DNA from 3 places in the Rahnella sp. 1L-D-7-B-C2 genome. Region 1 is predicted to be linked to each of the others. Evidence: riboswitches for the same ligand, from Rfam matches in the RefSeq annotation. Region 1 holds a riboswitch; each other region holds the start of a gene.
What was found. A riboswitch is a leader RNA that binds a small molecule or an ion and turns the genes downstream of it on or off. The one in region 1 is predicted to bind thiamine pyrophosphate.
Positions count from the first base shown of each region.

Region 1 (10,360 bases):
ATATGGTCCGCCAGCTTGCAAACGATCTCCAGCAAACGGGCTTTTCCGGTGGCCTGAGCGTAAGCCACGCCGGCTTCGATCAAATGTCCGGCGCAGTAAAGCTCGTGGCACTCTGCCAGATTCGTCCAACGTTGCTGCGGTTCTTTGACAGTGAAATAGGTATTGAGATAACCATCAGGTTGCTGCACCGCGCCGACCAGCTCAATGACCGCATCAGCCGTTTTTTCCAGTTCAGCATCCGGCGTTTTAGCCAGCAAATACCCGACCGCCTCCAGCCATTTAGCGACATCGCTGTCCTGAAATACCATGCCATAGAACTCCCCCTCGCTCTGCCCGGCAGCAATTCTGAAATTCTCAATCGCATGGCTCGGCTCGGCGTCTGCCACGTCGTCGTTCAGTGCTTTCCATTGATAAGGCACCACCACATCCCTCACCAGACGCTGATATTCCAGCCAGAACGCATCGGAAATATTCACTTTTTGCAAAGGGACTTCTAAAGATTCAACCGGAGAAAATGACATACAACCTCCTTAAATAATGACCGTCGTTAAATTTTTGCCGCCAGATCGTGCGACATCCGCGTTAGCAGTGTGTTATCGAGCTTGCAGAACATCAGCGTTCCCGCCAGCAGGAGATGCATTGCCGCAGGCAGCAGTGTTTCAAGCAACGTGATGCCGCCGAGCGACGCCGGGGTCTGGTGTTCAGCACCCGCCTGATAAGAAACCCAAATGAATACCAGGCTGATGATCCCTGCACTTGACGCCCAGGCCAGCTTGATGAAGAACAGATTGAAGGCGAAGTTCATGCCCGAGGAACGGATACCATTTTTCCAGTGCCCGTAGTCGTCTGCGAACGCCATGATGGAAAAGTGCAACGGCAGCGTAAATCCGAGGATCACGCAATGCACAAAGATGACACACAGCCACAGCGTCTGGAATTGCTCTCCCACCGGCACAAACCACAGCAGCAGAGAAAATACCGCCAGCACCAGATTGGTGAGCAAATAGAGACGGACGCTGTCGATAAATTTGGTCAGCTGATTGACGATGACCGCCCCCAGAATCGACGCCAGCGTCACCATGCCGAAGAACATGGAGGCGTATCCGGCTCCGCCTTTGAGCACGTAAGTGATGAAATACATATAGCCGCCGCCGCGCAGATTGAACACATTGATCAGCAGAAAGGACATCAGCAATACCAGCAGCAGCTGATCGTTTTTCAGCATTCCGCGTATATGTTCACGAATGCTGAACTGGCCGAGCAACGCCAGCGGCAGACGTTCGCGTACGGTAAAGAAGCACCAGAGGAACATCACTACGGCGATGGCACACAGCAAGCCGACGCCTTGCTGATAGCCGAGCACCGCATCGCCTTTGCCGAAAATCTGCACCAGCCACGGCAGCCCGACGGATACCATAAAGCCCGCCACGCCGCATAGAACAAAGCGCCATGACTGGCAGGAAATGACCTCACGATGATCGGTGGTCATGGTGTTTATCAGCGCGCAATACGGCACATTGATCGCGGTGTAAGACACCGAGAGCAAAAAATACGTAAAGAAGGCATAGGCAATTTTGGCATCACCGCTTAAACCTGGCACGGTAAACGTCAGAAAACCAACCACGCCAATCGGCAGCGCGATCCACAGTTGCCACGGGCGAAAACGGCCCCAACGGCTTTGCGTACGGTCGGCCAGGATACCCATCAGCGGATCGGAAATCGCATCGATAACGCGCAGGGAAATAAATAATGTACCGACAATCGCCGGCGTCAGGCCGAATACATCGGTATAGAAGAAGGTCAGGAAACTGGTGATCAGGCAGGTAATGATCGTGCCACCGGCATCCCCTAATCCATAACCTATTTTCTCACTGACAGAAAGTTTGGCGTTCGCAGAAATTATTTTCTCTGCTTTCTCTCCCGGTATTGAACCGGTATTAATAGAATCTGTTGGCATTATATTTCCTCGCTTTTATATGGGTATCAATAAGCCGTCAGGAATGCAGGGATATCAGGCCGGGTGTAATATCAGCCTTTTTTATAGGGTGCGTATTTAATCTGGCACGGGAAAAAGATGCCAACAAGAGGAGGATAAAGTAGTTAAACGGGACAATTCCGACTCATGCATAGAATATGTGAGGCAGATCAAAACGTCTTCCGGCAGGACTGGTACCCGCTGCGCGCTGTGCTATTGTCACGCTTTATTCGCTGCTGGCAAGACGGCTAAATGACTGATGTACTCTCTTTTCCTGTGAATTATCCGGTTAATGTGCAGAACGGCGGACTCTTTATCTCGCGAGGAATTGGCACACATCCGACACGCAGACTTAACTCGTATGAATTGATGTATGTCGTACGCGGCAGCCTGTCATTGCAGGAAAAGAATACGCGTTTTGATCTGCGTGAAGGGGAAAGTTTACTGTTATTTCCCGGCAGGGAACATAAAGGGTTAACGACGTTTGATCCTGAATTAAAATTTTACTGGTTACACTTCGATATTGAGAGCAATCGCACGTTAATAGATTCTCGGCAAAATAATCCCTCTTTACAGCTGAATATTCCACAGCATTGTAAAGTCAGGGATCGTGAAACACTCTTAACGCTATTCAGACTATTTTTATATGAGCAGGAAAGAGGTGGCAATTCGCTGGAGTTGTATCTGATTTTGCTGTTGCAGGAAGTTGCGCGCGCCTGGCCGGAAAATGTGGAACCCGGCGGGCCCGGCGTCGCGCTGGCCTACAAGGCGCGGCAACTCATCACTACCCAGTTTCATCTGCCGCTGGGGGCTTCTGAGCTGGCGGAAAGGCTGCATTGTAATGCCGATTATCTCGGACGCGTGTTTCGTCTGACGTTCCAGATGACCCTGACAGATGCGCTGCATAAACACCGCGTCGCCGCCGCCGAGAAACTGCTGCTGGCCAATACCGGGAACGTCGCTGATGTCGCGCGGCTGACCGGTTTTAACGACGCAGCGTATTTTCGTCGGGTGTTTCGCAAACTGCTGGGCATTACCCCGGCAGCCTATAAAAAACTTTACTGCCGTGAGCATATCAATTCGGATTAGTTTCTATGATATATCCCAAATTTCTGTCACAACCTTGCGCTAACAATCTCAAAACCCTGAGAAAACTCATGGTAGTATTGTGAACTCCCGACTTTGAAGACAACTTTTGCCCATGACAGACGCCTTTGAATTTCTCAGTAATGTGCCGGTGAATCAGCAGATTTACCGCACCTTGCGTCAGGACATCGTCACCTGTGCCATTGCGCCGGGAGCGTTCCTGTCGGAGAAAGAAATTTCCACACGCTTTAACGTATCGCGCCAGCCGGTTCGCGAAGCCTTTATCAAACTGGCCGAAGCCGGGCTGGTTCAGGTCTTACCGCAGCGCGGTACATATGTGATGAAGATTTCATCCAAGCGCGTCGCCGATGGCCGTTTCATTCGTGAAGCCGTAGAAACCGCCGTCGTTCGTCGTGCTGCTATGGTTGCCACGGATAAAGATCTGGCGCTGCTGGAACACAATCTTGAGCGTCAGCGGCTTGCGGCAAAAAGCCAGCAAACACAGGAATTTTTGTTGCTCGACGATGATTTTCACCGCACGATCGCGCAAATTATCGATTGCCGCCTGGCCTGGGAAACCGTCGAACATATCAAAGCGACGATGGATCGCGTACGTTTCCTGACACTGAGCAAAGTCTCCCCGCCGGAAAATCTTATCGCGCAGCACTACGCCATTTTCGACGCTCTTAAAGCGCATGATCCGGACGCCGCTGAAAATGCCATCCGCATTCATTTGCAGGAAATGATATCTACCATTACCCCGATAGCCGAGCAAAACAGCGACTGGTTTGATGCGGAGTAAAAGGCATTATTCCCAATAAATCTGCTGTCAGACCGTTTTAGGTTAATTTTGCGGGTTAACCCCAAAATTTGTATGACAACTTGAGGTAAGCTGTAAACCACATCGATACCGTGGAAATTTTTATGCCTGCTACTGCCCCCCTGAAGAAAAGCTTTTACAGTGCTGAAGAGTCACTGTCCCTCGCCCAGCTGGATGAAGAAAAAATCAGCCAGATTGCCCGCGATCTCGACGTGGCGGAAAGCGAGAAAGAACATTACCTTACCGGATGGATGGGTCAGAACAGCGTGGTGCTGGTGCGCAATTATCAGGACAAACGCGGTACCGCGAACGGCCTGGTAATGTCTCGCGGTAATCGTTACAAGCTGACCATTCAGGCCATTACTTTTCGTATCCCAAAAATCCTGCTTTGGGTCACTTTTCGCCGCACGCCTCGTACCATGACGGTGGTCGCCTATAACAAGCTGGGCGAACAGGCCAGCGGTCTGCAGCAGTTTATGCACGTGCAGGACCCCGAGCTGAAAGAGCGGCTGGAAAATGACTGGCGCGAGCTGAATGATTATCTTGGGATGGCCTGCTGGCAGATGGACAATAACCGTCCTATGTGGCGACAGCTGCATGAAGAAATCACACCGCAGGCGCTGTGGATGCTGGCAGATTCGCCGTGGTTTAGCGGCAAAAAATTGCAACATGATGGCGATCTGGAAGGTCTGTGGCTGAACGAGCAGTTTATTGGCCGTCGCAGCGGTGAGCATGCTGCACTGGTGCTGTCCTGGAAGGATGAAGAGAATCAGGACATCGCCAGCTATCTTTATGAAAGGATGTCAGCCAATAAAATCCGCGTGATGCTGCGCCCGCGCAAAGACGAAAAATTCTATCCGCTGAATCCGTTCGACGCCCTGCACTTACAACGGGCGCTGGCGATGTTTCCTCAGGCTGAGCAGGCGCTGGGAGAAGCTCAACGCCGCGCCTGATGGATTTCAAACCGCCCTACCACCACCGGTGAAAATGATGCACCGGGCCGATGCCGTGCCCGACTTCAAGAGAGTCGGCCTGCATCAGCGCCTGTTGCAAATACGCTTTGGCTTCGCGCACCGTATCCGCCCAGTTGTTGTGACGCGGGCGCAGTGCTGCCAACGCCGCAGACAATGTACAGCCGGTGCCGTGGGTATGGCGGGTATTGACACGCGGCGCGGTAAAACGCTCACGGGAACCGGCCACAAACAGCCAGTCAGGACTTTCTTCATCGCTCAGATGACCGCCCTTCATCAACACCGCGCCACACCCCATCGCCAGCAAGGTTTCACCCTGCTCACGCATTTCCGCTTCGCTGGTCGCTATCGGACATTCGAGTAACGCTGCGGCTTCAGGCAGGTTTGGCGTGATGATCGAGACCTGCGGGATCAGCAACCGGCGCACTGCATCCACCGCCTCCGGCAATAATAACGGATCGCCACTTTTCGCCAGCATAACGGTATCGAGCACCACAAACGGCGGCTGATAGTGCCGGAGCCGTTCCGCGACCGCTTCCACAATCTGACTGTTTGCCAGCATACCGATTTTCGCGCTGTCGATGCGGACGTCGCTGAGCACTGAATCCAGCTGTGCCGCCACAAATTCGGGTTCGATATTATAAACCGACTGAACGCCGCAGGTGTTTTGCGCCACCAGCGCGGTGATCACGCTGGTGCCGTAGGCCCCGAGCGCCGAGAACGTTTTGAGATCGGCCTGGATCCCGGCACCGCCGCTCGGATCGGTGCCTGCAATGGTCAGCGCATTAATCCGTTTCATGGCTGCGCCTCACCGTTTAACCATTCCCCGTTAATCAGGTACAAATTATCGAGTAACTCTGGCGTGAAGCTGCCCGGCCCTTTCACCGTTGCGCAGGCGCGTTCTCCGGCACAGGACATGACGCGACAAGCTGCTGCGACGTTATCCAGCCGGTCGCCCGGTAAGGTAATGAAAGCAGCCACCACCGCCGACAGCGCACAGCCGGTGCCGACCACGCGGGTCATCATCGGATGGCCGCCCGCGACGGCCCAACAGCGATCGCCGTCGGTCACATAATCTGTCTCACCGGTGACCGCGACAATCGCACCGGTTTCACGCGCCAGTTGCTGCGCGGCGGGCAAGGCAGAAAGAGAGTTGTCACCGCTGTCGACACCACGACCGGACGCACTCAGACCGCTGAGCGCGCGAATTTCCGAGGCGTTACCGCGAATGGCGGCGGGTTGGAGTTTGATGATGTCGAGACAGAATTCAGTTCGCCAGCGCAGGCCGCCCACGGCCACCGGATCCAGCACCCAGGGTTTTCCGGCCTGATTCGCCGCCTCAATAGCCGCCAGCATCGCCTCGGCGTGAGAATGCGTCAGCGTACCGACGTTGACCAGTAAGGCATCAGCAATGGCGCTAAACTGCGCCGCTTCGGCAGGATCAACCACCATCGCCGGAGACGCTCCCAGCGCTAGCAAAACATTGGCAGTAAAAGATTGCACCACGTCGTTGGTCAGGCAGTGGACCAGCGGTGATGAATGGCGGAGTTGTTGCAAAGAACCGGCGGCAATCGCACCGGGAAATACGGAAGGTCGGACGTTCATAAGTCTCCCAACCGGCTTTCAGGAAGGCGGCATCGGGAGAGATACCTGACTTCCCTACGCTGGCATAATCCAGATCAGGTAATACGGGTAAAATCTCAGCCTTTCTTTTGCAAGAGCGGCACCCCGAGTCAAGGGAGCATTATTGGTGCGGACGGCGGGAAGATCAATCAGCATTTGATACCAAAAAGCCCCGTCCATTGACAGGGCTGATGAGATAACCGTGATTTACACCGTCGCCGCCACATCCTCCAGTACGCCGCCTTCACTGCGCGCCTGCCACAGTTTTATCCAGCGCAGGACTGATGCCACCATAATTACTGCGCCGAGCGCGACCATAATGATGGAAATTGTGCCGTTGAACAGATTGAAGCCTTTGGCCAGTGGATTGAAATAGACGTGAGCCACCATCCAGTACGCTGCGTAGTTCACAGTGACGTACAGATACGCCAGCGGTATCAGGCAGGTCAGCATGTAGCGGCGCTTATCCGCCAGACGCAGAATAATGGTCGCGCCGATCATCAGACCGATTGAAGCCATCAGCTGGTTGGAGACGCCAAACAGCGCCCAGACCGAATTGATATCGCCGGAGTTCAGCAGATATCCCCAGAGCAGGCAGGCGACGATGCTGCACGCCACCGCGCCCGGCCACCAGTCGGTACGTTTCAGCGGTGCCCACAGGTCACCGAAGAAATCCTGCAACAAATAGCGTGCCACGCGGGTGCCCGAATCGACCGCCGTCAGGATGAATACCGCCTCGAACATCACCACGAACTGGAAGAAGTAAGAGGACAAATGGCTGAACCACGGAATGCGCGTAAAGATATCGGCCATGCCGACCGCCAGCGTCACGGCACCGCCGGTGCGCCCGCTAAGATCTAGACCGATTTCCTGGCTAAGCGCCGGCAGATTCACCACCTGCATGCCCAGACCGGCAAACACTTCCGGCGCGGAGTTAATGGCAAAATAATCCGCCGGATGCAACGCGGTGGCAGCAATCAGAGCCATCACGCCGACCACACATTCCGCTAACATCGCCCCAAAACCGACCGGCAAAATATCACTCCATTTGTCTATCTGCTTAGGCGTGGTGCCGGAACCGATAAATGCGTGAAAACCTGATATCGCGCCACAGGCGATAGTGATCGAGATAAACGGCCAGACCGGACCGGCCAGCACCGGGCCGCCACCGTGGATAAACTGCGTGATCGCCGGGAACTGAATTTCCGGGTTGATGAACACCACGCCGACGATCAGCGCACCGAACACGCCGATTTTCATGAAGCTGGAGAGATAACCGCGCGGCGTCAGTAACATCCATACCGGCAGAGCGGTGGCGAAGAAGGCGTAGACAGGTAAAACCAGACTGACGGTCGAGGCGCGCAGGCTGAGCCATTCGCCAAACGCCGAGGCCTGTATGTACGGCCCGATCACCACGCAGGCCATAATCGCAATAATACCCACCCACGAAGCGGCTTTCATGCTACCGGTCAGACGCTCCCACAGGCCGACGCAAATCGCCACCGGGATAGTCATAAAGACGGCAAACGTGCCCCACGGGTTACGCTCAAGGGCATGTACCACCACCATCGACAAACCAGCCATGGTAATGGTGATGATAAATAACATCGCCAGCCCGGTACACCAGCCGGCTACCGGCCCGAGTTCGCGCTTAGCCACTTCCGACAGGGATTTACCCCGGTGTTTCATCGAGGCGAACAACACCACGGTGTCGTGTACCGCGCCGCCGACCACGCAACCGATCAGCAGCCATAACATACCGGGCAGATAACCGTACTGCGCCGCCAGCACAGGGCCGACCAGAGGCCCCGCCGCCGCAATTGCCGCAAAGTGGCTGCCAAAGTTCACCCATTTTTTCGTCGGGACATAGTCTTTCCCGTCTTCCAGTAAATGCGACGGCGTGACCTGAGCATCATCGGCTTTCAGCACTTTACGGACAAAAAACACGCCGTAAAACCGGTAGCAGATAGTCAGGATACACAGAGTCGCGATGACAAAAGTCAGTGCGTGTTGCATCTTATTGTTCTCCGGATAAGGAATAATCAGGTGCAACGTAGCAAAGCTCTGTAGAAAGCGCGTCCGCTGTTTAGGTCAGCGGCGGTATAGCGATTTAAGCGGCAAAAACGCAGGGATGAACGGCTGGTTCAAAGCCCGAGTTGAGATTTCAAGGATTTCAGATAACGGCGGCTGACCGGTACGCGCACCTCGTTTTTCATCACCAGCTCCGCCAGCCCGCTGTCGTCAAAACGGATTTCCCGCAGATGGCTTATGTTGATTAAAAACTGCCGGTGGCAACGCAGCAGCTGCGTCCGATTTTCCAGGGTGCGCAGCGTCAGTTCCGTAAAACATTCACTGCCGTCGGCGCGGTTTACGAAGACTCCGCTGACCCGCGAGCTGACAAAAATCACCTCATCGAAGGCAAGCAGATAAATGCGATTCTGGCCGCAGCAGGGGATCAGCGCCAGATCCGGTTCGCCGGCCATCAGCGCAGTAATATTTTGTTCCGGCAGATGCTTGCGCAGACGGCAGAGGGTTTTGTCCAGCCGCGATGCCTGTACCGGCTTTAGCAGATAATCAAACACGTTCTCTTCGAACGCCTGCAAGGCATATTCGTCATAGGCGGTGAGAAAAACAATGTGCGGCATACGCTCAGCGTCAATCATCCCGACCAGCTCCAGCCCGCTGATGCGTGGCATATGGATATCGAGAAAAACCACGTCGGGTTGCAGCCGGTTGATAGCACCCAGCGCTTGCACCGCGTTTTCACACTCGCCGATCACGCTGATATCCGCCGCATCCTGCAGCAGAAAACGCAGATTTTCACGCGCAAGCGGCTCGTCATCAACAATCAATATTTTCAGCATGCTGACTCCTTAACGGCAACCGTAAAATGACGCGGGTAAACTGTTCCGGTTCGCATTCCACATGCAGACCAAATTCATCGCCGTAACGCCCGCGCAGACGGCGATCGACCAGACTCATGCCCAGACCATTTCCGCAAGCCGACGGCGCATACAGCCCGGCGTTATCTTCAACGGTCAGCATCAGACAATCGTCCTGCCCGATGGCGGAAAGACGGATGTGCCCCGCGCCCAGCAGTTGCGACGTCCCGTGCTTGATGGCGTTTTCCACCAGCGGTTGCAGCGTAAAAGCGGGTAAAAACAGCTGTTGCAGCGCGTCGGGAAAATCAAACGTGACGCTCAGCCGGTCGCTGAACCGCGCGCGTTCGATATGCAGATAGGCTTCCACGTGTTCAATTTCGTCGGCCAGTGTCACCACTTCCTGCGGGCGTTTTAGATTTTTGCGAAAAAAAGTCGAAAGATGCTGCACCAGTTCGCCCGCCTGCTGGCTGTCGCGACGGATCACCGCCACCAGAGTATTCAGCGCATTAAACAGAAAGTGAGGATTCACCTGCGCGTGCAGCAGTTTGATTTCCGACTGGATCAGCAGTTGCTTGTGGCGTTCATACTGCCCGGCGAGGATCTGCGCCGACAATAAACTGGCGATCCCCTCGCCCAGCGTCCGGTTGATCGAACTGAACAGCCGGTTGCGGGCTTCGTAAAGTTTGATCGTGCCGATCACTTCCTGATTCTCGCCGCGCAGCGGGATCACCAGCGTCGACCCGAGCTTGCACGACGGGCTTTGCGTGCAGCGATACGGCACCTCATTGCCATCGGCGTAGACCACTTCGTTATGTTCGATAGCGCGGTGAGAATGCTCGGACAAAATCGGCGAGCCTGGCAGATGGTGATCGTCGCCGATCCCGACAAACGCCAGCAGCTTCTCGCGATCGGTGATCGCCACCGCGCCGATATCCAGTTCCTGATAGATGATCTGCGCTACCCGCGCGGTGTTTTCCTGATTAAACCCCTGGCGCAGCACCCC
Region 1 covers NZ_JBXAVQ010000017.1:2,112-12,471, reverse strand. Annotated here, with positions in the region: gene AC0Z7K_RS20020 (glycoside hydrolase family 127 protein) at 1-521, opposite strand, end outside; gene AC0Z7K_RS20015 (MFS transporter) at 548-1,957, opposite strand; gene AC0Z7K_RS20010 (AraC family transcriptional regulator) at 2,228-3,064, shown strand; gene AC0Z7K_RS20005 (GntR family transcriptional regulator) at 3,177-3,863, shown strand; gene AC0Z7K_RS20000 (hypothetical protein) at 3,986-4,834, shown strand; gene thiD (bifunctional hydroxymethylpyrimidine kinase/phosphomethylpyrimidine kinase) at 4,851-5,651, opposite strand; gene thiM (hydroxyethylthiazole kinase) at 5,648-6,457, opposite strand; TPP riboswitch at 6,492-6,593, opposite strand; gene AC0Z7K_RS19985 (carbon starvation CstA family protein) at 6,683-8,491, opposite strand; gene btsR (two-component system response regulator BtsR) at 8,620-9,339, opposite strand; gene AC0Z7K_RS19975 (LytS/YhcK type 5TM receptor domain-containing protein) at 9,317-10,360, opposite strand, start outside.

Region 2 (10,360 bases), on a different contig from region 1:
ACCAGTGAAATGGGCGATATCATTGCCCGCTTTGTGAAAGAAGGGGCATAACATGGCGAAGACGCTGTACCAAAAATTGTATGACGCGCACGTCGTTTACGAAGTGCAAAACGAAACGCCGCTGTTGTACATCGACCGCCACCTGGTGCACGAAGTGACCTCTCCGCAGGCGTTTGACGGCCTGCGCGCGATGGGGCGTCCGGTACGTCAGCCGGGAAAAACCTTCGCGACGATGGATCACAACGTCTCCACGCAAACCAAAGACATCAATGCCAGCGGCGAAATGGCGCGCATTCAGATGCAGGAACTGATCAAGAACTGCGCGGAATTCGGCGTACAACTGTATGACCTGAACCACCCTTTCCAGGGCATCGTTCACGTGATCGGCCCTGAGCAGGGAATGACCCTGCCGGGCATGACCATCGTTTGCGGCGATTCCCATACGGCGACGCACGGTGCGTTCGGTTCACTGGCTTTCGGTATCGGCACATCGGAAGTGGAACACGTGCTGGCAACGCAAACCCTGAAACAGGGTCGCGCTAAAACCATGAAAATCGAAGTGACCGGCGACGCGCCTGCCGGTATCACCGCCAAAGATATCGTGCTGGCGATCATCGGTAAAACCGGCAGCGCCGGCGGTACCGGTCACGTTGTCGAGTTCTGCGGTAAAGCCATCGAAGCGCTGAGCATGGAAGGTCGTATGACCCTGTGCAACATGGCGATTGAAATGGGTGCCAAGGCCGGTCTGGTCGCGCCCGACGACACCACCTTTGCGTATCTGAAAGGCCGCCAGTTCGCGCCGAAAGATCAACACTGGGACGCCGCCGTCGAGTACTGGAAAACCCTGAAAACCGATGCGGATGCCAAATTTGACAGCGTCGTGACGCTGGACGCGGCTGACATCGCACCGCAGGTCACCTGGGGTACGAACCCTGGTCAGGTCATGGGCGTGAATCAGACGATCCCAAATCCGTCCTCTTTTGCCGATCCGGTAGAACGTGCCTCCGCTGAAAAAGCGCTGGCGTATATGGATTTGCAACCGGGCATTAAACTGACCGACGTGGCGATCGATAAAGTGTTTATCGGTTCCTGTACCAACTCACGTATCGAAGATTTACGCGCGGCCGCCGCCGTCGCCAAAGGTCGCAAAGTCGCGACCGGTGTACAGGCGATTGTGGTTCCCGGCTCTGGCCCGGTAAAAGCGCAGGCCGAAGAAGAAGGTCTGGATAAGATCTTCATTGAAGCTGGTTTCGAATGGCGTCTGCCTGGCTGCTCCATGTGTCTGGCGATGAACAACGATCGTCTGGAACCGGGCGAACGTTGCGCCTCCACCAGTAACCGTAACTTCGAAGGCCGTCAGGGCCGTGGCGGACGCACGCATCTGGTCAGCCCGGCAATGGCGGCGGCGGCGGCGGTGACTGGCCGTTTCGCTGATATTCGTGAACTGAACTGAGGAAAACACCATGGCTAAATTTACCCAACACATTGGTCTGGTGGTTCCGCTGGATGCCGCTAACGTCGATACCGATGCCATCATTCCGAAACAGTTTTTGCAGAAAGTGACCCGCACCGGTTTCGGTCAACACCTGTTTAACGACTGGCGTTTTCTGGACGACGCCGGTCAGGTGCCTAACCCGGATTTCGTGCTGAATCAGCCGCGCTATAAAGGCGCGAGCATTTTACTGGCGCGTGAAAACTTTGGCTGCGGTTCTTCTCGTGAACATGCGCCGTGGGCGCTGACCGACTACGGTTTCCACGCGGTGATCGCACCAAGCTTTGCCGATATCTTTTACGGTAACTCGTTCAACAACCAGTTGCTGCCCATCACCCTGAGTGATGCAGAAATTGATGAGCTGTTCGCGCTGGTAAAAGACAATGAAGGCATCACCTTTGAAGTGGATCTCGAAGCGCAGACGGTCAAAGCCGGTGATAAAAGCTATCCGTTTGTGATCGACAGCTTCCGCCGTCACTGCATGATTAACGGTCTGGACAGCATCGGTCTGACGCTGCAACACGAAGAAAATATCTCCGCTTACGAGAAGAATCAGCCTGTCTTTATGAACTGATTGCGTCCCCGGTAGCAAAAAAACCCGCGACTTTCGCGGGTTTTTCTTTTCATCTCATTCAGACGTCTTTGACTTTATACATCAGGCCTAGTGCGATAATCGCCAGCGCCGTCGCTACCCAGTACACCGGATAATGCCCGAAGCTTTCGACGATAAAGCCCTGCAATAAACCCGCGCAGATAACGCCAGTGGAAATGCTGTTGGTGAACAACGTCGTCGCAGAACCCGCACGACCCGGCATCAGGTCCTGAAAATAGAGCATCCCGATACCCGCCACGATGCCGATGAAAATCGCGTTAAACAGCTGCAGGATCATCAGCGCGGCTTTGAACTGGAACAAAACCAGTCCGGCGTAGAAAACCACCCCGCTCGCCACCGCATATAGCATCAGCTTGCGTTTACCGGTACGTTTGACCAGATAACCCGCGAGCAACATCGCCGGAATTTCCAGCCCTGCCGCCGTCCCCATCAGCAAGCCCGCCAGCCCTTCCGGCAAGCCCAGATCGCTGGTGATATAAAGCGGCATATCAATCACGTACATGATATTGCAGGTCCACATCAGTAAGGATGCGAAGAACAGCAAACGCACATCTTTATTGCGCCACGCGCTGACCGGCACCACTTTTTCATCCACCGGCTGCTCGACGCGCGGCACAGACGGCAGGAAGAAGACAATCATCAGGATACTGCCGACAAACACCACGGCGGCGCTCAGATACATCGGCGTAAACCCGTAATTAAGCGCCAGCATGAAAGAAAGCGGCGGGCCGAGAACCCACGCCAGCGAGAGCATCGCACGCATCATCGAGCTGAACATCACCACTTCGCTCGACGAACGATCCGCATGTTCACGCGCCAGCGCAAACAGCTGCGGCATTGAGGCATTCCCGATCGCTGCCAGCAATACACCGACGGTGATCAGCACCAGATAGTCGCGGCTGAACGCAAACACCAGACTGTTCCCGATGGCCATCAGGCAGCAGAAGATCAGCAGCTTGCGGCGGTCACCTTTGTTATCAGAACGGTTCGCCAGCAGGAAACTGATCGCAATCCCGGCGATGGCGTTGACGGTATAAAAGAAACCGACCCACAACGGGCGAACTTTCACTTCATTGGTCAGAAACAGGCTGAGCGTCGGCGCCTGTAACGCGCCTGCGATACCACACAGTAAGGACACCACCAGAAAGGTGACATAAATGGCATTAATACGAGGTTTCGGCATGACGTCGTCCCTGAGAAATGAATGTCTTACAAACAAGACCCCCAGTGTAGCTAAGTTTTAAGGGGTTTCGAGCGGTTCTGAAAAATGGATATAAAAAAACCAGTGAGTTACCCCACTGGCTGGTGAAATTACACCATTACTCAGAAAATCGAATTTGGTCGTGCCTGCGGGCAGAAGGTCAGATCCGCTGACGATATTGCTCCTCACTCAGCGACTCCATATCCCACTGGGTCAGCCTCGAAAGAATATCCATCCGGTAATCCACCGGCACCCAGGATAGCCAGTCAGCATGATTTTTTGCCGCATTGCGTTGAATGGCAGCGCTGCTGATAGCGGAGAAATAACGCTGATAAAAACGGGCATTCAAAGTGCATTTCATGATGACCTCCGGGTGTTCACAACAGGCTTTCGTTGAGAAACAGTATCGGAGTAATATGAGGAAAGATAAATTGATGAAGATCGCCCATGGAGTTCCTCTTTTATGACCTCACCGCGCTTACAACAGCAGTTCATCCGGTTGTGGCAGTTCTGTCACGGCGAAGAAACCGAAACGACCTTGCAGGCGCTGTCCGGGATCCTGAGCTGCTCACGGCGGCACATGCGTTCGTTGCTTAGCGCCATGCAGGAACTGGGCTGGCTGACGTGGAATGCCGAAGCCGGACGCGGCAAACGCTCCAGACTGACCTTTCTGTATACCGGGCTGGCGCTCCAGCAGCAGCGCGCCGAAGAGCTTCTCGAGCAAGATAAAATAGAACAACTGGTGCAACTGGTGGGGGATAAAACGCAGGTGCGCCAGATGCTGCTGTCACAGTTAGGCCGCAGTTTCCGTCAGGGCAAACACATTCTACGCGTGCTGTATTATCGTCCGCTGTTTAACCTGTTGCCCGGCACCATGTTGCGCCGTTCTGAAACACACATCGCCCGGCAAATCTTCAGCGGTCTGACGCGCATAAATGAGGAAAAAGGGGAAGTAGAAGCCGATCTGGCCCACCACTGGCAGGAAATCACACCGCTCCACTGGCGGTTTTATCTGCGTCCGGCGATCCATTTCCATCATGGCCGTGAACTGGAGATGGCGGATATCATCGCCACATTTATCCGCCTGCAACAGAATCACCGGTTATTTAGCAATCTCGCGTCAGTTTCCTCGCCCACACCCAATGTGATCGATATCTATCTGCTGACTCCCGACCGCTGGCTGCCATGGCTGTTTGGCAATGTTCACGCCATGATCCTGCCGCAAGAATGGCAGTCTCTGCCCAACTTTGCCCGCCATCCGGTCGGCACCGGCCCTTACGCTGTGGTGCGCAATCAGAAAACGCAGCTGCGTATCCGCGCGTTTGACGAGTATTTCGGTTTCCGCGCGCTGATAGATGAAGTGAATATCTGGGTACTCCCGGAGCTGACTGAAGATCTGGTCCATTCCGGCGTGCAGTTACAGGCAGATGAATCCGGTAAAAGCGAGCTGGAAAGCCGTCTGGAGGAAGGCTGCTATTTCTTGCTGTTCGATCAGCGTTCGCCGGTCGGCCAGCAGGATGACATCCGCGAATGGCTCTGCGAACTGCTCAGCCCGATTGCATTACTTAACGCCGCAGAACCGATTTACCAGCGCTACTGGTCGCCGGCCTACGGCCTGTTGCCACGCTGGCATCATAAAGATTCGCAGGCGCGCCCGATAAAACCCCAGGGTCTGACACACATTACGCTGACGTTTTACAGCGAGCATTCGGAGCATCACGCGATCTGCAACGCACTGCGTCCGCTGCTGGCGGCGGAAGGTATCGAACTGATTATTCAGATTGTGGATTACGCCGTCTGGCATCGCGGCGAGGTGAAAAGCGATGTGTGGCTCGGCAGCGCCAACTTCACCCTGCCGCTGGAATTCTCTCTGTTCGCGACATTCTTCGAGCTGCCGTTAGCCGCGTACTGTTTTAGCAATGACATGAGCGAGGACGCCGCGTTATGGCACGCGGGCAAATTCTCCATGGCCGAATGGAGCCAGAAACAGGTCGGCAGCCATCACATTCATCCGCTGTTCCATCACTGGTTAGTTCTGCAAGGGCAACGCAGTATGCGCGGCGTGCGCATGAACACCCTTGGCTGGTTCGACTTTAAATCCGCCTGGTTTGCGCCCCCTGACAGTTAATCGGACTATCGCATTGCCGCGTTAATCTCTAGAATGACATCCGTTCTCAACGGGGTGCCCAACTTGTTAAAGCAGCGATGTAAACGCCGTGAGCAAGTTTGGCTGAGATTTACACCCGTCGAACCTGATCCGGTTGATACCGGCGGAGGGATTTGAGACTGTGCCTCGCTCACTCAAAATCCTTTGCCCCTTTATTTTTTTGGAGCGCAAAGTTGAAAAAATTACTGCCCTGCCTGCTGTTACTGTCTGCCCCAGCCTTCGCGGCCAAACCGGTCCTGACGGTTTATACCTACGACTCATTTTCTGCCGACTGGGGCCCCGGCCCTGCTATCAAAAAAGCCTTTGAAGCCCAATGCGGCTGCGAACTGAAATACGTCGCGCTGGAAGACGGTGTGTCGTTGCTCAACCGTCTGCGGATGGAAGGCAAAAATAGCAAAGCGGACGTGGTGCTCGGTCTGGATAACAATCTGCTACAGGCCGCAGAGCAAACGGGGCTTTTCGCCCAGGCACCGAAAACCGATGCCAAACTGACCGTGCCCGGCGGCTGGGATAACAGCACATTTGTGCCTTACGACTACGGCTATTTCGCATTCGTCTACGACAAAAACAAACTAAAAAATCCGCCGAAAAGTCTTGATGAGCTGATCAACAGCGATCAGAACTGGAAAGTGATCTACGAAGATCCGCGCACCAGCACGCCGGGTCTGGGCCTGATGCTGTGGATGCAAAAAGTCTATGGCGATAAAGCGCCGCAAGAATGGCAGAAGCTGGCGAAGAAAACCGTCACCGTCACTAAAGGCTGGAGCGAGGCCTACGGCTTATTCCTCAAGGGTGAAAGCGATCTGGTACTGAGTTACACCACCTCTCCGGCCTATCACATTGTCGAAGAAAAGAAGGATAACTACGCGGCGGCCAATTTCACCGAAGGTCATTACATGCAGGTGGAAGTGGCGGGCCAGCTGGCAAACAGCAAGCAACCGAAGCTGGCTGAACAGTTTATGAAATTCGTCACTACCGACGATTTCCAGAAAGTGATCCCGACCGGTAACTGGATGTATCCGGTGATCGCCACACCGCTGCCTGACGCCTTTAATCAACTGAAGGTGCCGGCGAAATCCCTGCAATACAGCGCGCAGGATGTCGCTACTCACCGCACAGAATGGATCCAGGCATGGCAGAACGCCGTCAGCCGTTGATCCCGCGCTGGCTGTGGCCAGGCGCGGTGGCCTCGCTGGCGATGTTGCTGGTGGCTGCGCTGGCACTTGGCTCTCTGTGGCGTCATGCGCCGCAGATGAGTGGCGCCTCGCTCTGGCAGGATCCCTATCTCTGGCATGTGATCCGTTTTACCTTCTGGCAGGCGCTGCTTTCGGCGCTCTGCTCGGTGCTGCCCGCGATTTTTCTGGCGCGGGCGCTGTTCCGCCGTCGTTTTCCCGGCCGTCAGTTACTACTTCGTTTATGTGCCATGACGCTGGTGCTGCCAGTGCTGGTGGCCGTGTTTGGTATTCTCAGCGTCTACGGCAGACAAGGCTGGCTGGCGCAGCTGTGCGGCTGGCTCGGTGTGGATTATCATTTTTCGCCCTACGGCTTACAGGGCATTTTGCTGGCGCATATTTTCTTCAATCTGCCGCTCGCCACCCGCCTGTTGTTGCAGGCGCTGGAGAATATCGCCGTCGAACAACGCCAGCTCGCGGCGCAACTGGGAATGAACGCGTGGCAGCAGTTCCGCTTTGTCGAATGGCCCGCCCTGCGCCGCCAGATTTTCCCTGCCGCGGCGCTGATCTTCATGCTGTGCTTTGCCAGCTTCGCCACCGTGCTGTCTCTCGGCGGAGGGCCGCAGGCGACCACTATTGAACTGGCTATTTATCAGGCGCTCAGTTATGACTACGATTTAGGACGTGCCGCCACGCTGGCGCTGATCCAGCTGTTCTGCTGTCTGGCGCTGGTGTTGCTGAGCCAGAAACTCAGTCAGGCGCTGCCGGTCGGACAAACGCACGCTCAGCGCTGGCGTAATCCTGATGATTCCCTGCCGCGCCGCCTCGCCGACGGCGTGCTGATCGGCCTTGCCCTGCTGCTGATCCTGCCGCCGCTGCTGGCAGTCATTTTTGACGGTGTGAATCGCGCCGCCGTCAGCGTTCTGCAACAGGCCGCGCTCTGGCAGGCGTTGTGGACGTCAGTGCGGATTGCACTGGGCAGCGGATTGCTTTGTGTACTGCTGACCATGATGTTGCTGTGGAGCAGCCGCGAACTGCGTTTGCGCAAGCTTAACGGCTGGGCACAGGCGATGGATCTCAGCGGTATGCTGATCCTCGCGATGCCGGGCATCGTGCTGGCGACCGGATTTTTCCTGCTGCTCGGCGATACGACCGGTTTACCGCAATCGCCCTGGCCGCTGGTGATCCTCACCAATGCGCTGATGGCGGTGCCTTATGCGTTAAAAGTGCTGGATAACCCGATGCGCGACGTGGCCGAACGCTACAACCCGCTGTGCCTTTCGCTGAATATGCACGGCTGGCAGCGGCTGCGCCGGGTGGAACTGGGTGCGCTGAAACGCCCTATTTCCCAGGCGCTGGCGTTTGCCTGCGTGCTGTCACTGGGGGATTTCGGCGTGATCGCGTTGTTCGGCAACGAGAATTTTCGCACGCTGCCGTTTTATTTGTATCAGCAGATCGGTTCCTACCGCAGTCAGGACGGCGCGGTAACCGCACTGTTATTACTGCTGCTGTGCTTCCTGTTATTTACCCTGATCGAGAAACTGCCGGGCCGCCATGCTGACGCTGAATAAACTGACTTATCTGTACGAGCATCTGCCGATGCGCTTTGATTTACGCATCGGCTCGGGCGAACGCGTGGCAATCCTCGGCCCGAGCGGTGCGGGGAAAAGTACCATGCTGAGCCTGGTTGCCGGTTTTCTCGCGCCAGTGAGCGGACAGATCTTGCTCAACGGCGACGATCACAGCGTGACACCGCCGGCCAGACGTCCGGTGTCGATGCTGTTTCAGGAGAACAATCTGTTCTCGCATTTGACCGTGCGTCAGAACATGGGGCTGGGGTTACATCCGGGGCTAAAACTCAGCGCGCAGCAAAAGCGGGATTTGGAGGAGATTGCCCGACAGGTCGGGCTGAGCGATTGTCTGGATCGTCTGCCTTCGCAGCTTTCCGGCGGTCAGCGACAGCGGGTGGCGCTGGCGCGCTGTCTGTTGCGCAGCCAGCCAATTTTGCTGCTCGACGAACCTTTCTCGGCGCTCGATCCGGCGCTGCGCAGTGAAATGCTGAACTTACTGGATAAGGTCTGCGGGCAGCGTAATCTGACGCTGCTGATGGTGTCGCATAATTTGGATGACGCGGCGCGGATTGCTCCGCGCACGCTGCTGGTGGTCGATGGCAGAATTTTCTACGACGGGCCGACACAGGCGCTGGTGGACGGCAGTGCGCCGGAAGCCAAAGTGTTAGGCATCAGCCCGATCAGCGGGTGATCACTTTCCACAACAGATGGCCGTAAACCGGCATCATCGGCTGCTTGCTGAGCATCACAATGCTGACCACCGTCGCCACCACGCTCAGCACGCACACCACTTTTAATCGCGTCAGCGGCAACCATTTGGTCATCATGTCCGGCGAGCCCTTACCGGCGCGGAACCAGCGCCACGCCAGCCAGGCAGTGAGCCAGATCAGCATCACACTGATAAACAGCATCCATTTGAATACGCCGCTGTTATGGCTGGCGGGGATGTCGATGGCGACACCCGCCAGGATCCCCGGCAGGAAATACACCGGCGGCCAGGTGATACAGCCGACAATATTCGGCGGCGCAAACTTATACGGCGGCAGATTAAGCATACCGGCGACCAGCGGCACCAGCGGGCGCGTCGGGCCGATAAAGCGCCCTAAAATCACCGTGGCAAAACTGTGGCGATCGAGGGCGTAACCGGTTTTATCCAGTAAGGACTGATAGCGCTGAAGGAAACGCCAGCGGTGCAGCGGTTCTTTGAATCCACGTCCGATAAAATAAGATGCCCAGTCGCCGAGGAAACAGCCGAGTCCGGCCGCCAGCCAGGCTTCGTACAGGCCGACCTGACCGCTGCCGATCAGCGTTCCGAGCGTGGCCATCATCACCGTGCCGGGCAGGATCAGCCCGACCAACGCCAGCGATTCGAAAAATGCCACGACAGCGACGATAATTAAAGCAAAGCCCACCGACTGAGCGACCAGATGTTGTAGATAGGCTTCCATAAATTCCCAGTATTCAGTTACGCGAATTGCGCAGATAAATGAGACAAATGTGAGTTTTTTGCATTCTCATTGTAGTCAAAACATTAAGCGGCTGAATTGTCAGCGCATGAACTTTTACAGTCAACCGCGTAATTGTATGCGTATTTGGCTGAGCCCTAAGTCATGGACAAAGACTGTATAAATAACCATACTCTGTTTTTAGTGATCTTCTGTTTATCCCTGTCGTTTCGAGGCGCTTATTAACTCCCCAACCGCACGTTCCTCTTCTGCCCCCGCTGATGCCGCACCGCGTCAGGGTTTTGTGCTAACCCGCCACTGGCGCGACACACAGCGTGGTACCGAGGTGGAATTGTGGCTGGCGACGGACGAGGGGGCGCAAAAAGTTCGCCTGCCGTTGCAGGAGTCCGTGGCGTTTATTCCGGCGGAACAAAAGGCTCAGGCCGAACGAATTCTGGCCGATGAAAAAAATATCAGCTTGCGCGCATTGCCGATGCAGGATTTCCATTCGCGGCCCGTTCTCGGCCTTTATTGCCCGCAGCATCGCCAGCTGATGCGTATCGAAAAGCTGCTGAAAGAAGCCGGCGTTCAGGTTTATGAAGCAGATATCCGCCCGCCGGAACGTTTTCTGATGGAGCGTTATATCACCGCGCCGGTCTGGTTCAGCGGGAAAACGGGGCCGGGCAATCTGCTGCTCGA
Region 2 covers NZ_JBXAVQ010000009.1:33,292-43,651, forward strand. Annotated here, with positions in the region: gene leuB (3-isopropylmalate dehydrogenase) at 1-51, shown strand, start outside; gene leuC (3-isopropylmalate dehydratase large subunit) at 53-1,453, shown strand; gene leuD (3-isopropylmalate dehydratase small subunit) at 1,464-2,066, shown strand; gene AC0Z7K_RS15425 (MFS transporter) at 2,125-3,288, opposite strand; gene sgrT (glucose uptake inhibitor SgrT) at 3,467-3,667, opposite strand; gene sgrR (HTH-type transcriptional regulator SgrR) at 3,770-5,434, shown strand; TPP riboswitch at 5,475-5,603, shown strand; gene thiB (thiamine ABC transporter substrate binding subunit) at 5,647-6,630, shown strand; gene thiP (thiamine/thiamine pyrophosphate ABC transporter permease ThiP) at 6,606-8,216, shown strand; gene thiQ (thiamine ABC transporter ATP-binding protein ThiQ) at 8,200-8,907, shown strand; gene AC0Z7K_RS15455 (DedA family protein) at 8,897-9,664, opposite strand; gene AC0Z7K_RS15460 (DNA polymerase II) at 9,903-10,360, shown strand, end outside.
Region 2: linked by a shared signal. The riboswitch ahead of thiB (thiamine ABC transporter substrate binding subunit) and the one ahead of thiM (hydroxyethylthiazole kinase) in region 1 are both predicted to bind thiamine pyrophosphate.

Region 3 (10,360 bases), on a different contig from region 1:
GCAGAAATGTCTCGCGTTAAAATCGCTAACCGTAAGCTGGAAGCTGAAGGCAAAATCACGGCAACATTTAGCCGTGACCTGCTCGGTATTACCAAAGCCTCTTTGGCAACCGAGTCCTTCATCTCCGCTGCGTCGTTCCAGGAAACCACGCGCGTTCTTACCGAAGCGGCTGTTGCCGGTAAACGTGATGAACTGCGTGGCCTGAAAGAGAACGTTATCGTGGGTCGTCTGATCCCAGCCGGTACCGGTTACTCTTATCATCAGGAACGTGCACGTCGTAAAGCACAGGGTGATGTGCCAGTTGCACCGCCAGTGAGCGCGGACGAAGCAACGGCTAACCTGGCTGAACTTCTGAACGCAGGTTTCGGTAACAGCAACGACGAGTAATCGTCTTCTGTCGAAACATATAGAGCCGCTCCCTCGGGAGCGGTTTTTTTTTGCCTGAAATTCATCGGGCAGTGTAAGAAATGAAAGGATTAGAGAAACCGGAACAGGGTACTGGACGATACCCGTTCCGGTTGTTGTGGAAGCAGCGCCGGGGTAAATGGCGCCGGCCGGTTGCGAATGTGCAGCGGCAAACGCACAGTAATACGGCCGCTAATGATGCGCGAGTGGCAAAATTCCGTTATGGAATCTGTATTCCTGAGAGTTTACCTGTTTGCTGTGGAACGACATTTTCCTGCGTGGCGCGCCCAAAAAAAATGTCCCAGTCTTTCCACACCGGTTGAAGCCCTGCCTGCGTTAAGGCTGAGGCAACGCGCTGTGGTGAGCGGTTGTCATGTGGCGCGAATTGCTCCAGCTCAGGATGGTCGTCCGCATATCCGCCGGGCTGTGTTTTGGATCCGGCGCTGACAGTATTGATCGCAAGAGGAATAACATGATCGCGGAACCAGGGCGACTCACGCGTCGATAATGACAGCTCGACGTCCGGAGCCAGCATGCGGAAAGCGCATATCAGCTGCACCAGCTGGTTTTCCTCCAGCAGGGACGCCGGTTCGATTCCGCCGGTGCAAGGCCGTAACCGTGGAAACGCCACCGAGTAACGGCTTTGCCAGTAGTTTTGTTGCAGATACAGCAAATGTTCGGCCACCATGTAGCTGTCGGTTCGCCAGTTGCCTGAAAGCCCGAACAGCGCACCCAACCCGATCTTATCGATCCCCGCCCGTCCTAGCCTGTCGGGCGTTTCCAGTCGCCAGAAAAAATCCTGCTTCTGGCCGCGTAAATGGTGCAAGGCGTAAGTCGGCGCGTGGTACGTTTCCTGATAAACCAGCACGCCATCGAGCCCCAGCGTTTTGAGTTCGGCGTAGTCTTCCTGCGACAGCGGCTGAACTTCGATCATCAGCGAATCAAAATGGCTGCGTATGGCTGGAAAATGGCGGCGAAAATAGTCCATACCAACTTTTGTTTTATGCTCGCCGGTGACCAGCAACAAATGTTTGAATCCCAGAGCGTTCAGCGCTTCGCATTCTCTGCCAATTTCCTCTTCATCCAGCGTTTTACGTTTGATCTTATTGCTCATAGAAAAACCGCAATAGGTACATTCGTTCGCGCAAAGATTAGAAAGATACAGTGGGGCGAAGAAATTCACCGTATTACCGAAACGCTGACGTGTGAGCTGTTGTGCCCGCTGCGCCATCTGTTCGAGATACGGCAGTGCAGCAGGGGAAATCAGCGCCATAAAATCTTCGCGCGTGATTTTATTAAGGCTCAGCGCCCGTTCTACGTCCCTGGCGCTTTTACTGTTGATGCGCAGGGAAATATCATCCCAGTCGAGCGCTGACCAGACATCAGTAAACTTATTCATGAGGCTGCCTGCGTTGACGTCAGAAAGCCGGTCAGCGGGCTGGATGCGCTCGCCTGCCTTTGCCTGCCGCCTAATCCGCTCTGCCGGGCGATGACACCAGCTTCAACGGCCAGACGAAACGCCGTCGCCATGGCCACCGGATCGCCGGCAACCGCAATCGCCGTATTCACCAGCACGGCGTCCGCTCCCATTTCCAGCGCTTCGGCCGCCTGACTCGGGGCGCCGACCCCCGCATCCACCACAACGGGCACCCGCGCTTGTTCGATGATGATGTGCAGAAACTCGCGGGTTTGTAGGCCCTGATTGGAACCAATGGGTGCGCCCAGCGGCATCACGGCAGCACAGCCTGCTTCTTCCAGCCGCCTGCATAAAACCGGATCCGCACTGCAATACGGCAAAACCACGAATCCCTGCTTTACCAAAATTTCTGCTGCCTTAAGTGTCTCCACCGCATCAGGCAGCAGGTATTTCACGTCCGGATGGATTTCGAGTTTTATCCAGTTAGTCCCCAAAGCTTCCCGTGCCAGTTGTGCGGCAAATACCGCTTCTTCCGCCGTTTTGGCCCCGGACGTATTGGGCAATAAACGCACACCGAGCTGTTGCAGAGGCAAAAGAATGTCGTCTCCGCCGCGACGCAGATCGACACGTTTCATTGCCATCGTCACCAGCTGTGAACCGGATGCCGTCAGCGCATGCTGCATCAGGGCTGCACTGGCGAATTTTCCTGTTCCGGTGAACAGATGTGAGGTGAAGGTCGTATCAGCAATTTTTAACATGTCATCCTCCGGCTATCGCCTGAAAAAGCAAAACGTGATCGCCGTCTTTCAGTAAGTGAGAAGGCCAGTTATCGCGGGGAATAATGACCTGATTGACCGCCAGCGCGCTGCCTTCAGCACTGAGTGCCAGCAGATTGAGCAGGTCGAGCAGCGTCAGCGGTTCAGTAAAATGGTGCAGTTCATCGTTAACCTGAATATTCATGCATGACCTCCGCAGACAGTGCAGGAGGCCGAGCGGGTGAGTTGCAGAGAACGCCAGTTTTGTGTTTTTCCGTCGAACAGCCGGAGTTTTCCGCTCAGCGTGCTGGATAAACCCGCCAGTAATTTCAGGGCCTCTAACGCCTGAAGCGTGCCGATCGTACCAACAACCGGCCCGAGAATGCCGGACGTCCGGCAGTTTCGTTGTACGATTTCCTGATCGGGATACAGGCAGGCGTAGCAGCCGTGAGCATAAGGCGCTTCGATCACTAACAACTGCCCGCCAAATCCGACGGCACTTCCGCTGATTAATGTTTTGCCCGCAGATACGCATGCGTGATTGATCGCATGCCGCGTTTCCATGTTATCGCTGCAATCCAAAACGAGGTCGACAGTGGCGACAGCATTACGTAACGCTTCGCCGGCCAGCCTTTCAGTGAGCGCGACGATTTCACATAACGGATTCAGGCGCAGTAATTCGCGCTTTGCTACCGTAGCTTTAGGTTGATCCAGATCGCCGGTACGGTAGAGGATTTGCCGCTGAAGATTGGTGAGATGGAGTTTGTCGTCGTCGGCCAGCAGTAACGTGCCGACACCGGCCGCCGCCAGATAAAGTGCCGCCGGTGACCCAAGCCCGCCGAGCCCGACGATAAGCACTTTCGCCGCCGCTAATTTCTCCTGCGCCTGCGGGCCAAATTCTTCCAGCATCAGTTGGCGGCTGTAGCGCATAAAGGCCGCATCGTTAAGCATCTTCGGGCACCTTACTGGCGCACAGAGCCAGCAGTTCGGCGGTGGCTACGCGCCAGTCGGGTGCCTGTGTAATGGCGCTGACGACGGCAATACTGCCGACGCCGCAGTCGAGAACTGACTGCGCGCGATCAATGCTGATCCCACCAATGGCTACCGTCGGAAAACTGCCGTTGAGCTGCTTAATGTGTCGGGTCAATTCCGCCAAACCCTGCGGAGCCGACGGCATATCTTTGGTCTGCGTCGGGAAAATATGCCCGAGTGCGATATAAGAAGGATTGACCGCTACAGCGCGCGCCAGCTCGGCATCGTCATGCGTCGAAACACCCAGCCGTAAACCCGCCTGATAAATTGCATTAAGGTCGGCGGTGTCCAGATCTTCCTGACCCAGATGCACACCGTAAGCCTGATGCTTTACCGCCAGACGCCAGTAATCATTGATGAACAACCGCGCCTGAAAGCGTCGCCCTAGCGCAATAGCTTCAATAATGGCGGGTTCGACCTCAGCATCAGGTAAATCTTTTACGCGCAGTTGCAGCGTTTTAACGCCCGCCTCCAGCAGAAGGGCAATCCATTCCACAGTATCGACGACCGGATATAAACCGAGATGGAAGGGGACTGCCGGGAATTTTTGCGCTGACGTCATCATTTTCCCACCTCCGTGCTCAAATCTGCCGGATGATAAAGCTCGCTGCCCCGCGAACGGAATTCGGCAGACATCTGAGCCATGCCGGATTCTACGATTTCAACCGGTTGGGCTTTCGCCTCCAGCGCGGCGGCATAATCGCGGACTTCCTGAGTGATTTTCATCGAGCAGAATTTTGGCCCACACATTGAACAGAAGTGCGCGACTTTGCCGGATTCCTGCGGCAGGGTTTCATCGTGATAAGCGCGGGCGGTGGCGGGATCGAGTGCCAGATTGAACTGGTCTTCCCAGCGGAATTCGAAACGTGCTTTCGACATAGCGTTATCGCGGATTTGTGCGCCCGGATGTCCTTTGGCCAAATCCGCCGCGTGTGCTGCAATTTTATAGGTGATCAGCCCCTGTTTGACGTCTTCCTTGTTCGGCAGGCCGAGGTGCTCTTTCGGTGTGACGTAACACAGCATAGCGCAGCCGAACCAGCCGATCATGGCGGCACCGATGCCTGAAGTGAAATGGTCATAGCCTGGTGCGATATCGGTGGTCAGCGGCCCCAGCGTATAAAACGGCGCTTCGTGGCAATGCTCCAGTTCTTCGGTCATGTTACGGCGGATCATCTGCATCGGCACATGCCCCGGCCCTTCGATCATCACCTGCACATCATATTCCCACGCGATTTTGGTCAGTTCGCCCAGCGTGTGCAGCTCTGCAAACTGTGCTTCGTCGTTCGCGTCCTGAATCGACCCCGGACGCAGGCCGTCACCCAGCGAGAGTGAAACGTCGTAAGCGGCGCAGATTTCACAAATCTCGCGGAAATTCTCGTAGAGGAAACTTTCACGATGATGCGAAAGACACCATTTGGCCATGATCGATCCGCCGCGCGAGACAATACCGGTCAGACGTTTGGCGGTCATCGGCACATAGCGCAGCAACACACCGGCGTGAATAGTGAAGTAATCGACACCCTGTTCGGCCTGTTCCAGCAGCGTATCGCGGAACATTTCCCAGTTAAGATCTTCAGCGACGCCGTTTACTTTTTCCAGTGCCTGATAGATTGGCACCGTACCAATGGGTACCGGGCTGTTACGCAGGATCCATTCGCGGGTTTCGTGGATATAGCGGCCGGTTGAGAGATCCATCACCGTGTCCGCCCCCCAGCGCGTTGACCAGACCAGCTTCTCAACTTCTTCTTCGATGGACGACGTCACCGCTGAATTGCCGATATTGGCGTTCACTTTCACCAGGAAGTTTCGCCCGATAATCATTGGCTCCGATTCCGGATGGTTGATATTGGCCGGGATAATGGCGCGACCGGCGGCGACTTCCTGACGCACGAATTCAGCCGTGATATTGGCGGGCAGATGCGCACCGAAACTTTCCCCCGGATGTTGCTGGCGCAATACTTCCCCCCGGATCCGTTCGCGTCCCATATTTTCGCGGATGGCGATGAATTCCATTTCTGGCGTAATTATCCCCTGGCGCGCGTAGTGCAGCTGCGTGACGTTTTTTCCCGCTTTCGCTTTACGCGGACGCGGCAGAAGTTCGAAGCGCAAATGATCTAAGCCTTCGTCGGCCAGACGTTGTTGGGTAAAACCGGAGCTGACCTGCGGAAGTTCTTCGGTGTCTGCCCGTTCAGCTATCCAGCTGGCGCGGCATTTTGCCAGACCGGCATGGACGTCAATGGAGGCTTCAGGGTCACCGTAAGGTCCGGCCGTTTCATACACCGGAATCGCTTCGTTATCTTCATATTGCGGAGCGTCTTTACCGCCGCCGACCAGTGTCGGACTGAGCTGGATTTCACGCATGGGAACGCGGATATCTGCGCGACCGCCTTGCAGATAGATTCGGCGGGAGTTGGGAAATGCTTCTCCCTGCAGACTGTCGATAAATGACTGAGCCTGTGCGCGCTGTTCGCGGCGGTTGGTGGGTTTCTTTTCAGAGGTAACGGATTTTTGGGTACTCGACATAGCAAATTCCTCGTGTTCTACGAATAGAAAAAACGTGATGGAAAATTGCTTGTCTGGAGGTTTACGGCAGGAGTAAAAATGGGCGGTTTAGCGCAGGCGGCCGTTTTCAGGCTGAGGCCAAATCGCGCTAAACGCATAACATTACTCTTGTTCCCTTCGCGGGTACTAACCCGATCAGGTTCCGCGGATCCCGAATTAACGGTCTCAGCCTGGCGTAATTTCGTGAGGAAATTATGCGCTAGGCACTCCGACAAGAAGCCTCAATATAGGAGGCCGTTTTGAAAACTACAACTAAAACTACACCCTGTGCAGGGTTTGTTCCTGAGACCGGTTACGCCGGTCTGGCGAGATGATCATCATTGGCGGGCGGTAATGGCGCGCCATTAACAGGATCAAAGGCCAGAATAATCAATTGATCTTCCAGCTGAAAACGCGCATCCAACGCTTCACCGATATCGGATAATGCATAATGGAAGGCAAACGCATTGTCATCATCAATATCATTTTCTGTGTAACTGTCATGGAAAGCCATGATAGCTTCAGTATTGAGCTCCAGAGCGGGATATATTTTGGACGCCTGAGATCTGACTGAGCTGCCTGCGCTCGCGACTTCATCGATGATGCGTTGATAAAGATGGAAATGGCCGGCAGAGAGGTAGTCCACCAGGTTGTGGCAAAAGTTATCCAACGCTTTTTCATTCAGCGGAGTATGTTTTTCTTTATTGGGTTTCAGGCCGACCAGTGTGCAGTATGAAACCAGCAATTCTTTGCGGGCGTGCAGCCATTGGTCGACTAACTCATTACTGCCACCAACGCGTTGGGTCAGTCTTTCCAGACGATTTAGCATGGTTGACTCCGTGAGCGGTAAAAAAGTAATCCGTTTTGGAAGGGTTACTAATATGTAAATATCTGTCTCAGATTGTCAGTCTCAACGAGGTTATGCAACAACAATTATGGAATTACAGATCACAGAGCAACATAACGGCTGGTGGGTTATCAGCCACGAAGGCAAGCTGTGGCTGCCTGAGGGTGAACTGCCGTTTGGCAGCGCGACGCAATTCTCTCTGACCGGTAAAACCGCGCGCCAGATTGGCGAGTGGCAGGGCGCACCGGTCTGGCTGGTGCGTCAGGCGATGCACAACCATATGGTCTCGGCGCGTCAGTTACTCGATAAGGATCGCGGATTATTCCAGCTGGTCGGACGCGGTGTGCAACTGGCTGAATTTTATCGTTCTCACAAGTTTTGCGGTTACTGCGGCCATGAAATGCAGGTCAGCAAAACTGAATGGGCCGCGCTCTGCGGGCACTGCCGTGAACGTTATTATCCGCAGATTGCGCCGTGCATTATTGTCGCTATCCGCCGTGGCGACGAAATTTTGCTGGCGCAGCATGTCCGTCACCGCAACGGTATTCACACCGTGCTGGCCGGTTTTGTCGAAGTAGGCGAAACGCTCGAGGAAACTGTGGCACGCGAAGTGATGGAAGAGAGCAACGTGCGAGTGAAAAACGTGCGCTACGTCAGTTCGCAGCCGTGGCCTTTTCCAAATTCCCTGATGATGGCCTTTATGGCTGATTATGACAGCGGCGATATTCGTCATGATCCTAAAGAGCTGCTGAACGCGGGCTGGTATCGTTATGACGCACTGCCCATGTTACCGCCGCCGGGCACCATTGCGCGCAGGCTTATCGAAGACACTGTGGCGCTCTGCCGCGCGGCGAGCGATGAAGACGACGTGTAGCGCAAGTGTTGCGTGATAGAATACCGTCAGATTATTGCCGTGCCGCCCGAATATTGAAGGAAAGAAACAGAATGAATGAGTTGAAAAACGACCGCTACCTGCGCGCCCTGTTACGTCAGCCCGTGGATATCACACCGGTATGGATGATGCGTCAGGCTGGCCGCTATTTGCCGGAATACAAAGAAACCCGCGCCGTGGCCGGTGATTTTATGTCGCTGTGCAAGAATGCCGAACTGGCCTGCGAAGTGACGCTGCAGCCGCTGCGTCGCTATCCGCTGGATGCCGCGATTTTGTTCTCTGACATCCTGACCATTCCGGATGCGATGGGGCTGGGGTTGTATTTCGAAGCCGGTGAAGGCCCTCGTTTTTCCTCTCCGCTAACCAATCGCGCTGACGTAGAAAAATTGCCAATCCCGGATCCGGAAATGGAACTGGGTTACGTGATGAATGCGGTTCGCACCATCCGTAAAAATCTTAAAGGTGAAGTGCCGCTTATCGGTTTCTCCGGGAGCCCGTGGACGCTGGCAACGTATATGGTCGAAGGCGGCAGCAGTAAAGCGTTCACCAAAATCAAAAAGATGATGTATGCCGAACCGGCGACCATGCATCTGTTGCTGGATAAAGTCGCCGACAGCGTGATTTTGTATCTCAACGCCCAAATTAAAGCAGGCGCGCAGTCCGTGATGATTTTTGACACCTGGGGCGGCGTGCTGACGCCACGCGATTACCGCGAATTCTCCCTGAACTACATGCATAAAATCGTCGATGGCCTGATCCGTGAAAATGAAGGGCGCCGCGTGCCGGTTACGCTCTTCACCAAAGGTGGCGGACAGTGGCTGGAAGCGATGGCTGCGACCGGTTGTGATGCACTCGGTCTTGACTGGACGACGGACATTGCTGATGCGCGTCGTCGCGTGGGCGATAAAGTGGCGATTCAGGGCAACATGGATCCCTCCATGCTGTACGCCTCTCCGGTGCGCATTGAGCAGGAAGTAGAAACCATTTTGGCAGGCTTCGGGAAAGGTAACGGGCATGTGTTTAATCTCGGTCACGGCATCCATCAGGATGTGCCGCCAGAAAACGCCGGTGCCTTCGTGGAAGCGGTGCACAGCCTGTCGCGCCAGTATCACGAGTAAGACTGAAAGATGATCGACACGCGCGCGTTACGTGAAGAGCAGCGGATCCTGGCTGATCGCATAACACTGCAGGATCCGCCTGATTTCACCACTCCGACGTTGATTGCCGGCGTGGACGTTGGCTTTGAGCAGGGCGGCGATGTCACGCGCGCCGCGGTGGCGGTACTGCGCTATCCCTCGCTTGAGCTGGTGGAATATCAGATTGCCCGCGTGCCTACCGTGATGCCCTATATTCCCGGTTTCCTCTCCTTTCGCGAACTTCCCGCGTTGTTGCAGGCCTGGCAGCAACTCACGTCGAGCCCTGATTTAGTGCTGGTCGACGGGCAGGGGATTGCACACCCACGCCGTCTTGGCGTCGCCAGCCATTTTGGTCTGATGATCGACGTGCCGACCATCGGTGTGGCTAAAAGCCGTTTATGCGGCCAGTTTTTGCCTCTCAATGAGGCGCTGTACAGCCAGCAGGCGTTGTACGAGGGTGATGAACAGATTGGCTGGGTGTGGCGCAGTAAGCTACGCTGTAATCCATTGTTCATCTCGCCAGGCAATCGCATCAGCATGGAATCGGCGCTGTATTGGGTCGAACATTGTATGCGGCAATATCGTTTGCCGGAGCCAACGCGTTGGGCGGATGCCGTCGCATCCAATCGGGCAGCGTTTCAACGCTGGCAACGGTTGAGTGATGATCTTTAGGAATCAAGGAATAGGGATATTGATTTATTTCAGGTAAACTCCCGCGCAGAAAAGTTAACGAGATCAACTCATGTTACGTAATCCAATTCATTTACGTCTCGAAAAGCTGGAAAGCTGGCAACACGTGACGTTTATGGCGAGCTTGTGTGAACGCATGTACCCCAACTACCAGGCCTTCTGTCTGGAAACCGGGTTTGGCGAGCCGCAGGTTTACCGCCGCATCCTGGATCTCATCTGGGAAACGCTGGTGGTAAAAGACGCCAAGGTCAATTTTGACTCACAGCTCGAAAAGCTGGAGGAGGCGGTGCCTTCTTCAGATGATTACGACCTCTATGGGGTTTACCCGGCCATTGATGCCTGTATCGCATTAGGCGAATTGATCCATTCGCGTCTGAGCGGCGAAACTCTCTCTCACGCCGTTGCGGTAAGCGAAACATCGATTCGTACCGTCGCAATGCTGGAGATGACTCAGGCCGGTAAAGAAATGACCGATGAAGAGCTGAAAGTGATCCCAGCTGTCGAAGAGGAATGGGACATCCAATGGGAGATTTTTCGCCTGTTGGCTGACTGTGAGGAGCGGGACCTGGAATTAATAAAAGGGTTACGTTCTGACCTGCGTGAAGCCGCTGTCAGTAACATTGGCATAAATTTAGCGCAATAAGG
Region 3 covers NZ_JBXAVQ010000031.1:12,165-22,524, forward strand. Annotated here, with positions in the region: gene rpoC (DNA-directed RNA polymerase subunit beta') at 1-387, shown strand, start outside; gene thiH (2-iminoacetate synthase ThiH) at 626-1,804, opposite strand; gene AC0Z7K_RS23880 (thiazole synthase) at 1,801-2,580, opposite strand; gene thiS (sulfur carrier protein ThiS) at 2,582-2,782, opposite strand; gene AC0Z7K_RS23890 (HesA/MoeB/ThiF family protein) at 2,779-3,528, opposite strand; gene thiE (thiamine phosphate synthase) at 3,521-4,171, opposite strand; gene thiC (phosphomethylpyrimidine synthase ThiC) at 4,171-6,132, opposite strand; TPP riboswitch at 6,267-6,392, opposite strand; gene rsd (sigma D regulator) at 6,464-6,979, opposite strand; gene nudC (NAD(+) diphosphatase) at 7,086-7,871, shown strand; gene hemE (uroporphyrinogen decarboxylase) at 7,943-9,007, shown strand; gene nfi (deoxyribonuclease V) at 9,017-9,697, shown strand; gene AC0Z7K_RS23925 (YjaG family protein) at 9,768-10,358, shown strand.
Region 3: linked by a shared signal. The riboswitch ahead of thiC (phosphomethylpyrimidine synthase ThiC) and the one ahead of thiM (hydroxyethylthiazole kinase) in region 1 are both predicted to bind thiamine pyrophosphate.